Regions from separate parts of the Arthrobacter sp. 10L424 genome, predicted to be linked through region 3. Evidence: riboswitches for the same ligand, from Rfam matches in the RefSeq annotation. Region 3 holds a riboswitch; each other region holds the start of a gene.
What was found. A riboswitch is a leader RNA that binds a small molecule or an ion and turns the genes downstream of it on or off. The one in region 3 is predicted to bind thiamine pyrophosphate.

Region 1 (5,480 bases), on a different contig from region 3:
GCCGGAAGGCCAGCGTCATGGCGTCCCGTTCGCCCGTTGAGGCCGCCCGTGCCGCGGCGTCGGTGTAGGCAACGGCCTGCCGGGTGGCGGCGACGAACTCCTCGTCGGCGTACGTGCGCAACCAGACGGCGTAGGGATGGGACTCCGGGGCGCCCGCGGTCAGGAACTGCCGGTACAGGGTCTCCCCCACCTCGGCGTAGAGCCAGAAGCACGGGAGCACGGCAGCCACCAGCACCCCGTAACTGCCGGAGACCGAGGCGGCCAGCAGATGGTCGACGTAGGACTTGGTGACCGGGCCGAGCGTCACCTCAGCTGTGCGGGTACTGAGCCAGGTCCGGTGCAGCTCCGACTCGACCTCGAGGCAGTTCTGCGCTGAGCGGGCCCAGAACAGCTGCTCGGCCTCAGTGGGTGCGATCGCGGCGGCACGGGCCAGCACGCGGGAATAGCCGTTGAGATACAGCGCGTCCTGGGCGAGGTAATAGGCGAACTCCTTCTCCGGGAGCGATCCGTCGGCGAGGGCCCGGACGAAGTCAAGGCCGTAGATCGCCTCCAGGTCGGCGGTGGCCGCTTCCCGGAGCGCGACGGCGAACTCGCCTTCGGCGGGTTCCCGGGCGGCGGTTCCATTCCGGGCGGCGCTGTGGTCCTGGGTGTGCTGCTGGACGTGGTGGAAGTGGTGGACCGGGCCGTTGCCGGTACCGACGTCGAGCGCCGACGAGGCGCGCAGTGCCTCCTGCAGCCACGGCTTGACCTCGCGGAGCGCGGCCTCCCAGTCCCCCGTTCCCTGCCCAATACTTCCTGCCTGCCCTGCATTTCTCGCCTGCACTGTGTTTCTAGCCTGCACTGTGGCGATGGCCGAGGACAACGAACACCCCGTGCCGTGACTGTTGCGCGTATGCACGCGCTCCCCCGGCACCACCACGACGTCCTGGGCCAGGAGCCCGCCGGTGTTGACCAGCGCGTCGGGGCACCCGTTGCCGCCGTCGTCATGGCCGGCGCCGGTCCGGGAACCGCTGCCGCCGAGGTGGCCGCCCTTCACCAGCACCGTGGTGCCGGTCTGGGCGGCGAGCCGTTTGCCCTGTTCCAGCGCCCCGGCCCAGTCCTTGGCGGCCTCCTCCCGGAGCAGGACGGCGAGCTCGGCGAGGTTGGGTGTGATCAGGTCCGCGTACGGCAACAGCGCGTGCAGGGCTGCCTCGGCGGACTCCTGCAGCAGCCGGTCGCCGCTCGTCGCCACCATGACCGGGTCCAGGACCACGACGGCGGGGCGGGACTTCTCCAGCCAGCTGCGGACGGCGTCGATCACGGAGGCGTCCCCCAGCATGCCGATCTTGACGGCGTCGATGGTGATGTCCTGGCTGATGGCCTCCAGCTGGGCGGTCAGGAAGGCCGCTGGCGGGACGTGGACGGCGCTGACGCCGCGGGTGTTCTGGGCGGTCAGGGCGGTGATGGCTGCCATGCCGTAGCCGCCGTGCGCGGCGATGCTCTTGAGGTCGGCCTGGATCCCGGCGCCGCCGGAGGGGTCGGAGCCGGCGATCGCCAGCACCCGCGGGATCCTGGGCGCCGAAGGGGCAGGGACAGGCGGAAGAAACGATGAGGCGGTGGTCAAGAGAGACATCCCTTCGCCGGTGCTAGCCGGACAGGTTCAACGGGTCTGGATCTCAGCCGGCTCGATGCGCGGCACCCCGTGTCAGGGCTCCAGCCTAGCCGCATCCCTTAACGAAGACGCGGGCACGGCCCGGACTGCGCGTATTGCTACGCCGTCCGGACCGCGCCCGCGGCCTTGCTGAACTGTTCCGGAGTCAGAGCTCCGAGGCCGGAACGCCGACGCCGAGGATGATCGGCTCGCTGGCGGCCGGCTTTGCCGCCGGTGACGTTGCTGCCGGGACCTTGGCCTCGTGCACCGAAACGGCGGCGGACTGCCGGGATTCCTGACGCTGCTCGACCGAGGTCTCATTCGCTGCACCCTGGGCGCGGCTGGCGCTCCGGTTGCGGCGGCCGCGGCGGGCACGCGAGGTGCCGGCTTCGGCTTCCGCCTCAGTCTGCGAACCCGGCGCCTGGGCGCGTCCCGGGCCGGTTCCGCCGGCGCGGGCCGGAGCGGCCGCTGCCGTCCGGGCCGCCGGGGACTTCGCTGCCGGTTCCTTTGCCGCAGGAGCCGTGGCTCCTTCGGTTTCGCCCAGATTGGCGAAAGCCTCGGTCAGCAGGTCCAGGGTCAGCGCAGGCGCACTGGAATCCTCTGCGTGCTCCACGAACGGCAGGGCGACCTGCTCGCCGCCGAACGTCAGCACGGCGCCCGGACGTCCGGCCGCTTCCTCCGTCGCGGCCAGCTCGACAGCCGCCTCGACGGCTGCCTCCACCGCTGCCTCGCGGGTCCCGGCGTCGGCGGTTGCCTCGCCGTCATGCAGGTGGGCGGCGTGCGCCGCTGCTGCAATGTTGGCCAGCGCGGCGCGGGTTGCCTCGGCCTTGGCGTGACGCTCGGCGTCGGTGGGCTCGGCATGCACGGCTGCCGGGGCGGACTGGACGTCCGTCCCCTGGCCGCCACGGCCGCGCCGGCGGCTCTTGCGTTCGGTCCGTGCTGCCGGCTGCTGCTCCGTCCGCGGGACGTGGTGCTCGGCGGCGACCACGTTGGCGCGGCGGTGCTCGACCGGCTCGTCGTGCGTGACGATGCCGCGGCCGGCGCAGGCTTCGCACTGTTCGCCGAAGACTTCGAGCAGCCCGGTGCCCATCCGCTTGCGCGTCATCTGGACGAGGCCCAGCGAGGTCACCTCGGCCACCTGGTGCTTTGTCCGATCCCGGCCCAGGCACTCGACCATGCGGCGCAGGACGAGGTCGCGGTTGGATTCGAGCACCATGTCGATGAAGTCGATGACGATGATGCCGCCGATGTCGCGGAGCCGGAGCTGCCGGACTACTTCCTCGGCTGCTTCGAGGTTGTTCTTGGTGACGGTTTCCTCGAGGTTGCCGCCGCTGCCGGTGAACTTGCCCGTGTTGACGTCCACCACGGTCATGGCTTCGGTGCGGTCGATCACGAGGGAACCGCCGGAGGGCAGGAAGACCTTGCGGTCCAGAGCCTTGTGGATCTGCTCGTCGATGCGCCAGGCCGAGAAGATGTCCGTGTCCTTGGTCCACTTCTCCAGCCGGCCCACGAGGTCCGGCGCCACGTAGGTGACGTAGGCCTCGATGGTGTCCCAGGCTTCTTCACCGGAGACGATCAGCTTGGAGAAGTCCTCGTTGAAGACGTCACGGACCACCTTGATGGTCAGGTCAGGTTCGCCGTAGAGCAGTTCGGGGGCGAGGATCTTGGTCGAGGTCGACTGGCCCTCGATGCCTTCCCACTGGGCGCGGAGGCGGTTGATGTCGTGCGTGAGCTCTTCCTCGGACGCACCTTCGGCGGCGGTGCGGACGATGACGCCCGCATCTTCCGGCAGGCGGTCCTTGAGGATCCGCTTGAGGCGGTTGCGTTCGACGTCGGGCAGCTTGCGGGAGATGCCGGTCATGGAACCGCCGGGCACGTACACGAGGTAGCGGCCGGGCAGCGAGATCTGGCTCGTGAGGCGGGCGCCCTTGTGGCCCACCGGGTCCTTGGTGACCTGGACCAGCACGGAGTCGCCGGACTTGAGAGCGTTCTCGATACGGCGTTGCTTGCCCTCGAGGTTGACGGACTCCCAGTTGACTTCACCGGCGTAGAGCACGGCATTGCGGCCGCGTCCGATGTCGACGAAGGCGGCTTCCATCGACGGCAGCACGTTCTGGACCTTGCCCAGGTAGACGTTGCCGATCAGGGAATCCTGCTGGGTCTTGGACACGAAGTGCTCGGCCAGGACGCCGTCCTCGAGGACGCCGATCTGGATTCTGTCGTCGCGCTGGCGGACGATCATCTGGCGGTCCACGGATTCGCGCCGGGCCAGGAACTCGGCCTCGGTGATGACGGTGCGGCGGCGTCCGGTGTCGCGGGATTCGCGGCGGCGCTGCTTCTTCGCCTCAAGCCGGGTGGAGCCCTTGAGGGACGTGACGCGGTTGTTGACCGGCGCCTCGGTGGCGGCACGGGGCGCACGGACCCGGGTGACCGTGTTGGGCGGATCGTCGTCTCCCCCGCCGGTCAGTTCGAGGTCCTGGTCGCCACGGCGGCGCCGGCGGCGGCGACGGGAGGTCACGCCGTCTTCGAGCGTCCCCTCGGAGCCCTCTTCTGTTTCTTCCGAGGTGCCCTCGCCCTCGGTCTCGGACTCGGACTCGCCGCCTGTGCGGCTGCTGCGTCCCCGGCGCCCGCGGCTGCGGCGGCGACGGCGGCTTCCGGCGTCTTCGCCCTCGCCTTCCTCGCCCTCTTCCTCTTCATCAGCTTCTGCGACGACCGGCGCTGCGGCCGGGGCCGGACGCACGACGGCGGTCAGGTCAGGTGCCTGGAAAATCATCGAGGTGACCGCGCCCGGCTCCAGGAAGAGCGAGGAGGCTGCGGCCGGGGCGTCTGCGGCAGGTGCTTCGGCTGCGGTGGCGGCCTGCTCAGCCGGGGCAGCGGCGGCGGCGGGCGCGGCAGCTGAGACTTCCGTCGTTTCCGTGGTTGCTGCCTCTGCCGCGGCCCCGGCGGCCGGGGCTTCAGCGACGGGCGCCTCCGTTGCCGGCACTTCAGCGCCTGGTGCTTCAGAGACGGGGGCGGCGGCCTTGGCACGGCTGGCGCGGCGGCGGACAGGCTTTTCGACCGGCACTTCGGCAGCCTCTGCTGCCGGCGCCTCGGCCGTGGCGGCCGCCGGCTCTGCTGCGGCTTCAGCGGCGAAGGCCGGCAGGGGTTCGGCCGGTTCGGCGACTTTGCGGGCGCGGGAGCGGCGCGCAGGCGCCTTGGCCTTGGCTTCGGTCTCCTCAGCGGGAGCCTCTGCGGCCACGGCGGAAACAGCTGCGGGCTCTGCTGCTTCCGCGGCCTCGGGGGCTTCCTTCTTGGGCAGTGCCTTGCGGGGGGTCCGGACCGGCCGCTTCGGCGGGGTGGCTACAGCTTCTTCAGCTGATTCGGGTGCTTCATTGGCAACGGCAGAGTCTTCGTTTCCCGTTACAACCTGGTCATTATCCATATGTGGCGACACTCCTGCCCCTGAATGCCGCCACATCCGGCACCCGTTGGGGCAATTATTTGTCAACACCCGCAGGCATTGACAGAAGTCAATTGGATACCCTCAGGTTCGCACCGGCAGTGGGGTGCGGCAGCCCTGGAGGGCCGGCGGAATTGTTCTGAAACCCGTTGATCTACACGCCACAACCAGGTGCCGTCCAATGGCATTGCGGAACAGCCGGGATCAGAGGATCCGTAGCTCCCTGCTCATCATTGGCGGTCTTGGGAACAAAGTCGCCGGACCGGGACCCGGATGTGGATCGGGTTCCAGCCACGATCATTGTCTCACAGGAGCCGTCAAAGCAGGCGTAAGCAGGCATCCGGACCGCGGCCTGGTCCGAATCACTCTGGACGGCACGAGCCTTCCCGGACTTCCCCCAGTCTCCGGCGA
Region 2 (5,480 bases), on a different contig from region 3:
TGACGGTGCCGGTGTCGGCGCACATGGTGGGCCGGGCCGGTTACCGCACCAAACACCTGCACCCGGAGCTTCTCAGCACCGACGAACTGGAGGCTGTGGTGCAGCAGGCGGCGGGTACGGACGGTTTCACCGACGACGGCGACGAGGTCACCGGCCGGCGGTAGCGGCCGGACCCCGCCCCAAGCCAGGCGCCTGAACGAGGCGCCTTAAGCAGGCGCCTTAAACCACGTCTTGAGTCTTGGCGAAGCGCGTGATCGCGCGCTGGGTGCCGCGGTTGGCGAGGACCTGGATGATGGCGCTGACGGACGCTGAGATCAGCGCGAAGGTCAGGGCCGAGCGCAGCGTGGTGGGCACGTCGTCGTCGTTGCCCTTGGGCGGCTTGTTCCCCGTGGATTTTTCCCAGACGCTGTCAACGAGCTTGGTGCCAAGGAAGCCGGCCAACAGGCTGATGCCGGTGCCGAGCAGTTTGATGAAAATGTTCATTCTTCGCAACTCCTTGCGGGAGGAAACAGGGCTGCCCCTAGCCTAGCGTTCCCGGACCGGCGGTCCAGCCAAGGCGCAGCGTGCTGAGAACTACGCCCCTTGCCGTCGTCGGTGTGCTGTCATTTCCGGGCTGGTGCGGTGCGTTTCCGGAAGGTCTCGGCGATGGAGAGTTTGCTCGAGTATTGGATGGACCCGTACCGGAAGAGGTGGACTGCGAGCCGGAGGATGAGGAATCCGGCGATGAACAGTTCGGCGATGATGATCGTGGACTCAAGCGGGCTGAGCGTGCCAAAGCTGTTGCGGAGAAGGGCGGTCACGGGGGCCGAGAGCGGGAAGTACGTGAAGATCTGCACGATGGGGGCGCGCGGGTCGGAGATGATCAGGCTGATCGCGTAGAACGGGACGAAGATCAAGGCCATCAGGGGCCCGAAGATTGTGCCGGCGTCTTTGGCGGTGGGCATGATGGCGCCGATCGCGACCAGGACGCCGGTGAAGACGGTGAATCCGCCCAGGAGCAGCAGCGCCCCGACGATGATGGTTCCGGGCTCAAAACTGATCATCGACAGGTCGAGGTCCGGGATGGCGAGTTTGTCGCGGAAAAAGAGGAACGCCATAACGATCGGGGTCAGGAAGACCAGTATCTGGATGAGACCCACCATGAACAAGGCAATGACTTTGCCGGTGATCAGCGTGGTGGGGTTCAGGGTGGTGAGGATCATCTCGGTGACCCGGTTTTCTTTCTCTTCCAGGGTGCTGTTGAGCATCTGGTTGGAGAGCAGAATTATCGAGACGTAGAAAATCACCAGGAACATCAGCGGCGGGATGGCGGAGCCGAACCCGCCCGTGGTTTGGCCGTCCTTGAACGTTTCGGTCTCGGTCGTCACGTCGCCGCTGGCCGCTGCGGTGAGTTGCGGGGAGCCGATCGCGCCTTGGGCTGAGGCGGTAAGGAGCTGTTTGGCGACGGCGTCGTACTTGCCGTTCTCGAAGATCCCCTTGTCTGTGCCGTAGACCTTCACCGGCTGCGTGGCTGGGTCGGCGGGGTAGGCGAAGTGCGCCTCGGTCAGTCCCTTCTTGACGTCCTGGAGCGCGGTGTCGGGGTCGGTGGTTTTCGTTCCGCCCATGGCCGTGGCGATGTCCGGGGTGATGAGGCCGGAGTCGTCGGTGTAGGTGAAGGTCATGGCGGCGGTTTTCTGGGCGTCTTCGCTGGCTGCGGTGGAGGAGTTGCTCATGTAGATGAGCGCGAAAACGATCGCCATGATGACCGGGATGGACAGGGTCGCGATCCAGAAGCCTCGCTTTTTCATGGTGCGTGTGACTTCGAAGTCCACGACGGTGCGGAGGTTGTGCCGCGCGAAGGGCCGTTTCGGCGGTACCGGCGTGGACGGCGCCGGGGCGGGGGATTCGGGCGGGAGTTGGGTGGATGTTTGTTGTGCCATTGAAATCTAGACCTCCGCCATTTCGTGGTTCTCGCCGTAGACCTTGATGAAGACCTCGTCCAGGGATGTTCTGGCGGTGGTGAAGGACTGTACGGCCACGCCGTGGTCGATGAGTTCGCGCAGGACCGCCGTTTCGTCCGCGCCGGGGCCGGGGGAGAGTTCAGCGGCGCCCCCAGCGTCGGTGACGATGTCGTACAGGGCAGAGGGCGGCAGTGTTCCGACGTAGGTGAGCCGGTAGACGGTCCCGCCAAATTGTTCCTGGACGTCCGCGACGGTGCCGTAGGCGCGTGAGGTGCCGTCCTTGAGCAGGATCACCCGGTCGCAGAGGCGTTCGACTTCCTCCATCTGGTGCGTGACCATGATGACGGTCGCGCCGGCGAGTTTTTGTTCCTCGATGATGTCCATCAGCAGGCGCCGGTTGACCGGGTCGAACCCCTTGGTGGGTTCGTCCAGGATCAGCAGCTCGGGGTCGTTCATGATGGTCACGCCGAGCTGGATTTTTTGCTGTTGTCCGCCGGAGAGCTTGTCCAGGCGCGTGTTCGCCTTGTCGGCGAGACCGACGCGTTCCAGATACTCCCGCGACCAGGTCCTGGCATGGGTTTTGTCCAGGCCCTTGAGCCGGCCAAAGTAGACCATGACGTCCAGGACGGACTCTTTTTTGTAGAGTCCGCGTTCCTCGGGCAGGTATCCCAGCCGGGCACCGTCCTGCGGGGCGAAGGGCTTGCCGCCGATGTGGAGGGTCCCGGCGGTCGGCTGGTAGATGCCCAGCAGCGCCCGGAGGGTGGTCGTTTTCCCTGACCCGTTGCTGCCGAGGAATCCGAAGGTCTCCCCGGCCCGGACATCGAAGGAGAGGTCTTTAATGACCGTCGTGTCCCCGAAGTCCATCCTGAAGTCTTTGATGTGTACAAGCGGCTCCGCGGCCGCGTCCCCCGACGTCATGCCCACCACTCTAACCGGACACTCAGCCGCTGGCGATCAACGGCACACCGCGCGGAACCCGGCAGGAAGCGGCGAACCGTCCGGGCCAGGCGTCCCGGCTATTTCCCGGCGGGGCCGAGGATGTCAGACAGGGCCTCAACCACCAGCTCATGGTCGGCCTTCTGCGGCAACCCCGACACCGTGACGGTGGCAACCATTCCAGTGCCGCGCACGTAGATGGGGAAGGCGCCGCCATGGGCGGCAAACTCCTTCTCATCGAACCAGGCGTTGTCCTCGATCATCCGTCCCGCGGACCGGGCCCGGAGTCCGACCAGCAGCGACGGGACCTCGTACCGCACGGCCGTCCGCTGCTTGGCCCTGATCCAGCGTTCGTTGTCCGGGGTGGCGCCTTCCAGTGCCGCGTGGAATAGCACCTGCTCGCCCTTGGTGATGTCGATGGCGATCGGGTGGGAGCGCTGCCTGCCGAGTTCAACCAGGCGGAGCCCCAGATCCAGGGCGTCGTCTTTGCTGAAAGACGGGAACTGCAGTTCGTCCATTTCCGCCAGGATCCTGCCGATCAGTGCCGCCAGGGATCCGTGCGGCTGCGCTTCGGTCGAGTCCGGATCGTAGCCGGGGGAAGGAACTGGTGGGTTGGTCACGTGATTCAGCTTCCGTTAGTGAGCCGCCGTCGGGTGGCCATCAGGCCGCAGCGGTGTCCGGTGTTCCCATGCCCTGCCGACTCTACCAAGCAGGGGTCCGCAGGTCACCGGCGCCGACGCCGGCGGATTGTGACGGCCGGGCCCGGAAAGCAAGGAACCCCGGGTGTAAACTGGGCCACGCCCACAAGGGCTATTTTCAATACGACAGGGGAGCGCCGCCGTCGGGTATCACCGGAGAAATCCGGGGAAACCACAGGTGGGCGCTGAGAGTGCGGACAGCCGCAGACCCTCGAACCTGATCCGGTTAGTACCGGCGCAAGGGAGTCGAGTTCTCGGAGTGCCCGGGGCGGCGGCGGAAGCCGCGGCCCCGGGGCACTCTCCCCTCCTGTTCCTCAGGAGGACGATATGACTGATACATCTGCTGCATCTGCGAAACAGACGCGCACCCGGCGCAGCTACAACTGGCGCGTGGTGGACATTGTGGTGGCCGCGTTGATCGCGGTGGCCGGCGGCGTGATCTTCTGGGCCTGGTCCCAGGGCGCCAACCTCGTTTCCGTCCCGCTCAATGCGGTTTACCCCCCGCTGACCGGGCTCTACGCCGGCGGCTGGATGATTCCGGCGGTGCTGGGCATGCTCATCATCCGCAAGCCGGGCGCGGCAGTGTTCTGCGAAACCGTGGCCGCTACCGGCGAGCTGATCATGGGCTCGCAGTACGGCGCCTCCGTGCTGTTCTCGGGCTTCCTGCAGGGCCTTGGCGCCGAGCTGGTCTTCGCCGCGTTCATCTACAAGAAGTTCAACCTGCCCGTGTCCCTGCTGGCCGGGGCCGGGGCAGGGCTGTTCTGCGGACTGAACGATTCCTTCCTGCCTTGGGGCTGGAACATTGCCTACGAAGCCGCGGACAAGCTGGCCTACATCGCCTTCACCACCGTCTCCGGCGCCGTGATCGCCGGCGGACTGTCGTGGATCGCCACCCGGGGCCTGGCCCGAACCGGTGTGCTCAGTTCCTTTGCCTCCCGCAAGGCGGCCACGGAGCCTGTCTTTTCCTGATGCCCGCCTCCAACACATCCACCGGCAGCGGCGTCCGGCCGGCGGCTATCACCGCGCGGGGCTGGGGCTGGCGGCACGCCGGCCGGCTCCGGCCCGCCGTCAGCGGCCTGGACCTGGACATCCGGCCCGGGGAGCGCGTGCTGCTGCTGGGGCCTTCGGGCGCCGGCAAGTCCACGCTGCTCCACGCCCTGGCCGGGGTGCTCGGCGACAGCTCCGCCGGTGACGCCGGCCGTGCGACCGGCGGCGCTGACCTTACTGCCAGCGGCGCGGCCGGGGACGCGGACGAGTCCGGCAGCCTGCTGATCGACGGCGCCCCGCCCCGCGCCCGGCGCGGCCGTGCCGGGCTGATGCAGCAGGACCCGGAGACCCAGGTGGTGCTCTCCCGCCTCGGTGACGACGTCGCCTTCGGCGCGGAAAACCTGTCCGTGCCTCCGGCAGAGATCTGGTCACGCGTCGCGGAAGCGCTCGACGACGTCGGGCTGGGCCGGCTGCCGCTGGACCACCCGACGTCGGCCCTTTCCGGCGGCCAGAAGCAGCGGCTGGCGCTCGCCGGCATCCTCGCGATGCGGCCCGGGCTGATCCTGCTCGACGAACCGACCGCCAACCTGGACCCCGCCGGAGTGCTGGAAGTCCGGGACGCCGTCGGCCGCTGCCTGGACAAGACCGGAGCCACCCTGGTGGTGGTGGAGCACCGGGTCTCGGTGTGGAAGGACCTCGTGGACCGGATCGTGGTGCTGCAACCAGGATCGGCCACGGATTCCGCTGTGCTGATCGACGGACCGCCGGACCTGGTCCTGGCGCAGGCACGGGACATGCTCACCGCAGCCGGGGTCTGGGTACCCGGCTACGTGCCGCAGACCCGGGCACGCGGTACATGGGCCGCAGGCACACGTGCCACCGGCCCGGAAGCCGCACAAGGCAATATCGCGGGGCAGCT
Region 3 (5,480 bases):
TAGAGATGACGCTTTGATTTTTGTTGGACTTTGATTGGCTGGGAGGCCTTGCTGTGGAAGTAAAGATCGGCATTCAGAACATCGGCCGCGAGATTGTCCTGGAATCGGCCCAGGATGCCGACGCCGTGGCTAAATTGGTCGGCGAGGCCATCGCCAAGGGCTCGGAGCTGCGGCTGACGGACGAAAAGGGCCGCCAGATCATCATTCCCTCGAATGTCCTGGGCTATGTTGAAATCGGCGCCGAGGAAGTGCGCCGCGTCGGTTTCGGCGCGTTCTAGTCACCACCGGCCGCTGCTGAACCCAGTCCCCAGATCCGCAAGGAGTCCAAACATGCTTTCCCTGATTGTGGTTGCCCTGGTGACCGTGGCCGCGGGCTTTGTGGTCTGGGCCAATGACAAGCGGCACGCCAAGTACGGCATAGCGGTCCCGGCAGGGGTATCGCTCACCGCCGGGATGTTGAGCTGGATCATCTTCATCGCCGCCGGACTGGGCTACCAGCCCGGGCTGACCTGGATTCCGTGGATACTGCCCATGGTCCTGGGCGCCGCCGCCGCCGTGGCGGCTGTGCTCTACCTCGGCAAGACCCGCACCGGCCGCGACACCGCCCGGCTCACCGCCATCCTGCGCTACTAGCCGTTCGCGGCAGCAGCCCTGCAACCTTGACCACCGCCCGCCCGGGTGCGTGGTCACGGTTCGTTAAGGCCCCGATCGCCGCTGTTTCCGCTGGCCCGGGACCGGCCCCGGACCTACTGCGGCGGAGGTTCCGCGACAGCGCCGAGCCGGGCGGCGGCCGCGCCGGCGGCTGTTGCGGCGGCGACGTCCCGCCGCGTGACGTTGTCCCCGGCGTCGTGGGAGCTGTATCGCAGGAAGACTCTGCGGTAGCGCCAGTCCAGGTCGGGGTGGTGGTTCTGTTCTTCGGCCAGGCGTCCGACGGCGGCGATCAGTTCCAGCGCCGCGGCCGCCGTCGGCGCTTTGTAGACGGTGACGAGACCGCCGAGCCGGTGCCTCCAGTCCGGCAGCCCCGCCAGGGCCGCGTCGACCTGGCCCTCGTTGAGGATGTCCTCTGTGGCTGCCATGGCAGGCTCCTTTGCTGCGCCGGAGGGGCCTACAGGAATTCGGCCCGTCCCTCCATGGCCGAGGACGCCAGCGCGTGTTCCCGGCGCGGGATCCTGCCGGCCCTTTTCGCCAGCCTACCGGCGATCACCGCGTGCTTGAAGGCCTCCCCCATCAACACCGGATTCTGTGCCCGGGTCACGGCCGTGGCCAGCAGCACGGCGTCGCAGCCAAGCTCCATGGCGAGGGCGGCGTCGGAGGCCGTGCCGATGCCGGCGTCGAGGACCACGGGCACGGAGGCACGCGAGACGATGAGTTCGATATTGTGTGGATTCAGGATGCCCAGGCCGGTGCCGATCGGCGCGCCCAGCGGCATCACCGCGGCGGCGCCGAGGTTTTCGAGCCGCAGGGCAAGCACGGGGTCGTCGTTGGTGTAGGCGAAGACTTTGAACCCCCGGCCCACGAGCTGCTCGGTGGCCTCGACGAGTTCGACGGCGTCCGGCAGCAGGGTGCGCTCGTCCGCGATGACTTCCAGCTTCACCCAGTCCGTTTCGAGGGCTTCGCGGGCCAGTTCGGCGGTCAGCACGGCGTCCCTGGCGGTGAAGCAGCCGGCGGTGTTGGGCAGCACCCGGATGTTGTGGTCCAGCAGCAGCTGGAACAGCGAACCCGTCTCCGCCGGCGAGTAGCGGCGCATGGCGACGGTGGTGAGCTCGGTGCCTGACGCCAGCAACGCAGCCCCAAGACCGTCCAGGCTCGGCGCCCCGCCGGTGCCCATGATCAGCCGCGACCCGAGCTGCACGCCATCCACCTCAAACGGATCCCCGCCAGCCGTTGACGCCTTCGGTGCCGCTGCCAGTGTGGTGTTTTCCGCGCTGCTCATCCTCCCTGCACCGCCGTGACCAGCTCGACGTCGTCGCCGTCGGCGAGCGCGGTGCCGTGCCACTGGCTGCGGGGAACCACCTCGGCGTTACGGGCGACGGCGACCCCGAGTTTCCCGCCGTCCGCAGACTGGCCGTTCGGGGCCAGCGGCCGGCCGGTGACCGCGCTGACGAGGGCGCCCACCGAGGCGCCGTCAGGAAGCGTGTGCCCGGTTCCGTTCAATGTGATGTTCATACCGATTCCTTGCTGTGCTCAGGGTTGGGATTGGTGGTCCGCGTGGTCATGTTCTGCTGTCGGGTGGAGGCCTGGCCAGCGGGCCCGGTACCGGCGGCGAACCTGTCCGGCCGGAAACAGGCCCAGCGGGGGTCCTCGACGCCGTCGAGCAGCTGCCGGCAGATCTCCGCGGCGGCCGGCGTGAGGAGGATTCCGTGCCGGAAGAAGCCGGTGGCGATAATCAGCCCCGCAATGTCCCCCTGGCCGCCCGGTTCCGCCACGCGGCCCAGCAGGGGCGCGTTGTCCGGGGTCCCGGGCCGGGCCCTGGCGGTGGCCTCGAGCAGTTCGAGTTCGGCGACGGCGGGGACCAGGTGCTGGGCGTCGCGCAGCAGCTGGTAGACGCCGCCGGCGGACACTGCGGAGCCGGCGGAGCCGGGGGTGGCGCCATCCGGTGCCTGGCCGTTTTCGCCGAGGGCATCCTCCCGCTGCGTGGCACCGATCACCACTGTGCCGTCCTGCCGGGGAACGATGTAGACGGGCACCCCGCGGACCAGTCCCCGCACGGTGGATGTCAGGAGCGGCCGCAGCTTCTGCGGGACCCGGAGCCGGAGAATATCGCCGTGGACCGGCCGCAGCGGCAGCCGGAGTCCGGCGGGCAGGCCCCGGAGCGCGGCGGCGCCGAGGCCGTTGGCGACGATGGTTTCCCGGGCCAGGACCGTGCCGCCGCCGGCGAGGTCCGCCCCGGCCACGCGCCCGTCCTGCCAGGACAGCCCGGCAGCGCGACGCCCGATCGTGTCGCAGTGGCTGTCCGCGGCCAGGAGTTCCGCGATCCGGGCGAGCAGCCGGCGGGGGTCCACCTGGTGGTCGGCGGGAATGCCGAAGGCGCAGGAGATGCCGGGGCTCAGCAGGGGTTCGCGCATGCGCGCCTCCCGGACACTCAGCGGCTCGACGGCAAGGCCGGACGCCTGCTGGACGGTGCGCAGGTCCGCGAGCGCCCGGCGGTCGGCGGCGTCGGCGCCCACGGCGAGGGTCGGCGTCGTGAGGTACCCCGTGCTGGCGGCACCGGCGGCGGCGCAGGTATCCGGCCCGTCTCCCCCGTCCTCCAGCGCGGCGGCAAATGCCGGCCAGAGGCGTGAGGACTCGAGCATGAGCTCCAGGAGGGATTCTTCCTGGTAGTGCAGTTCACTGACGGGGGCGAGCATGCCGGCGGCGGCCCAGCTGGCGCCGCTGCCCGGGGCGTCGTCGATGAGGGCGACCGTTCGGCCGGAGCGCCTCGCCGCCCACGCGATTCCGTGGCCCACAACGCCGCCGCCGATCACGGCGACGTCGTAACATTTCCCGGCTTCGGTGTCATCGGCAGCGGCCGCAGGCGCCGCGGCGTCATTGCCCGCGGCCGTGCCGCGGGCGGATGTGGTGTCCATGAAGGATTCCTTCCCTACGCCGGTACTAACCGGATCAGGTCAAGCGGTCGGCTCTGACGCCCTCTCAGCCTGCCGGCGCCGGACGCTGGTGGCGTCGACGGCGGCGGGCTCCCGCGGTATTGGCCCAGTTTAGAGGAACTAGGCTGGGGGCATGAGCCAGGATGCCGTCCACACCACCGCCCGCCTATACCTCTGCACCGATGCCCGGCAGGGCCGCGGCGACTTTGCTGACTTCGTGGACGAGGCTTTTGCCGGCGGCGTCGATATCATCCAGCTGCGCGACAAGTCGCTGGAGGCGGCCGAGGAACTGGAACTGCTGGAGGTCCTGCACCAGGCAGCCCGCCGCCATAACCGCCTCTGGGCTGTCAACGACCGGGCGGACCTCGCCTCGCTCGCCGGGGCTCCGGTATTCCATATCGGGCAGAAGGACATCCCCACCGGCGCCGCCAGGACGTTCCTGGGCAAGGACACCGTGATCGGACTGTCCACCCACAGCCCGGAGCAGGTGGACGCGGCCCTTGCGTCCTCAGCCGGCAGCGATGGCCTGGACTACTTCTGCGTCGGACCGGTGTGGGCCACTCCCACGAAACCGGGGCGCGCCGCCGTCGGACTTGATCTGGTGCGCTATGCGGCGGAGGCGGGCCGCCGGGCCGGAGCCCCGGCGGGGAAGATAACCGAGGGGAAGACAACCGAGGGGAAGACTGCCGAGGGGAAGACTGCCGAGGGCCAGGTGGCAGATGGTGTGCCGTGGTTTGCGATCGGCGGCATCGACCTCGGAAACGTGGAAGAGGTGGTGGCAGCCGGCGCCCGCAGGATCGTGGTGGTCCGGGCCATCACCGAAGCCGACGATCCCGCCGGCGCCGCCCGGGCCCTGCTGGCCGCACTCGACGCCGCCGGCAACTGAGCGCGGCGCTCAGCCGGCCAGACTCAACCGGCCAGACCGAGCGCCGTCATCCGGCGCGAGTGGTTGGCTGCCAGTTCCGCCATGAGCCCGCGGACAAGTTCCCTGGACCCGTCGTCCGTGGACCCGTCCTCATTCGCGCCGGCCAGGCCGCCGACGAACGCGTGCTCGAAGCTCACCCGCTGGGCCTGGGTCAGGGCTTCCCCGAGGAGGCGCCTGGCCCACAGCGCCAGCCGTGACGCCAGCCGCGGGTCATCGGCCAGGGCGGACTTGAGCCGTTCCCGCAGCACCGCCGTGGCCTCTTCATCGGCCTGGATCTGCTCCACCAGGTCCCGGGTCCCGGCGTCGACGTAGCGTGAAATGGCCCGGTAGAAATCGGCGGAGACGGTGTCGATCACGTACGCCTTCATGAGGGATTCGTACCAGTCCGCCGGGCGGGTTCGTTCGTGGAAGTGGTCCACGGATGGCTGGAACGGCAGCATGGCCGCCTCCGGGTCCAGGCCCATGGCATCGAGCTTGGCGCTCACGAGTTCGTAGTGCTGGAACTCGATCACGGCGATCCTGCCCAGCACCGCGCGGTCGTGCAGGGACGGTGAATACCGCGCGTCGGAGGAGAGCCGTTCGAAGGCGGAGAGCTCGCCGTAGGCCATCACACCGAGCAGATCCCTCAGAAAGCTGTGGTATCGGGCGGGATCAGCCGGGGATGTGCTCATGATCCAAGACTAATGGCGCAAATGAAGCTAATCTGATTTTCGTGTCCCATCACCGCCTGACCCCGAGCGTCCACCGGCAACAGAATCAACTGGCCGAGGCGCTCAGCGCGCTGCGGGCAACGCTTGAACTGCCCGGCCCCTTCCCCGAGGACGCGCTCCGGGAGGCCAAGGAGGCAGTCGCCCGCCACGAGCTGCCGGACCTGGATTTCACGCACATCGAGTTCGTGACCATCGATCCGGCGTCGTCCACCGACCTGGACCAGGCCCTCTTCATCGACCGCTCCGGCGAGGGCTACACGG

Region 1: it holds a riboswitch for thiamine pyrophosphate, as region 3 does, so the genes downstream of both, AC1DC5_RS08825 (bifunctional hydroxymethylpyrimidine kinase/phosphomethylpyrimidine kinase) here and thiO (glycine oxidase ThiO) in region 3, are expected to answer to the same signal.
Region 2: it holds a riboswitch for thiamine pyrophosphate, as region 3 does, so the genes downstream of both, AC1DC5_RS17035 (ECF transporter S component) here and thiO (glycine oxidase ThiO) in region 3, are expected to answer to the same signal.

What each region holds. Positions count from the first base shown of each region.
Region 1 covers NZ_JBFTJH010000003.1:696,855-702,334, forward strand. Annotated here, with positions in the region: gene AC1DC5_RS08825 (bifunctional hydroxymethylpyrimidine kinase/phosphomethylpyrimidine kinase) at 1-1,612, opposite strand, end outside; TPP riboswitch at 1,595-1,692, opposite strand; gene AC1DC5_RS08830 (Rne/Rng family ribonuclease) at 1,797-5,051, opposite strand.
Region 2 covers NZ_JBFTJH010000011.1:136,330-141,809, reverse strand. Annotated here, with positions in the region: gene mnhG (monovalent cation/H(+) antiporter subunit G) at 1-164, shown strand, start outside; gene AC1DC5_RS17055 (DUF4235 domain-containing protein) at 220-483, opposite strand; gene AC1DC5_RS17050 (ABC transporter permease) at 603-1,919, opposite strand; gene AC1DC5_RS17045 (ABC transporter ATP-binding protein) at 1,926-2,858, opposite strand; gene AC1DC5_RS17040 (heme-degrading domain-containing protein) at 2,957-3,496, opposite strand; TPP riboswitch at 3,693-3,836, shown strand; gene AC1DC5_RS17035 (ECF transporter S component) at 3,902-4,543, shown strand; gene AC1DC5_RS17030 (ABC transporter ATP-binding protein) at 4,543-5,480, shown strand, end outside.
Region 3 covers NZ_JBFTJH010000001.1:549,253-554,732, reverse strand. Annotated here, with positions in the region: gene AC1DC5_RS02640 (DUF3107 domain-containing protein) at 54-278, shown strand; gene AC1DC5_RS02635 (hypothetical protein) at 331-633, shown strand; gene AC1DC5_RS02630 (4a-hydroxytetrahydrobiopterin dehydratase) at 747-1,076, opposite strand; gene AC1DC5_RS02625 (thiazole synthase) at 1,106-1,933, opposite strand; gene thiS (sulfur carrier protein ThiS) at 1,930-2,166, opposite strand; gene thiO (glycine oxidase ThiO) at 2,163-3,566, opposite strand; TPP riboswitch at 3,560-3,691, opposite strand; gene AC1DC5_RS02610 (thiamine phosphate synthase) at 3,718-4,470, shown strand; gene AC1DC5_RS02605 (ferritin-like fold-containing protein) at 4,494-5,180, opposite strand; gene AC1DC5_RS02600 (RNB domain-containing ribonuclease) at 5,222-5,480, shown strand, end outside.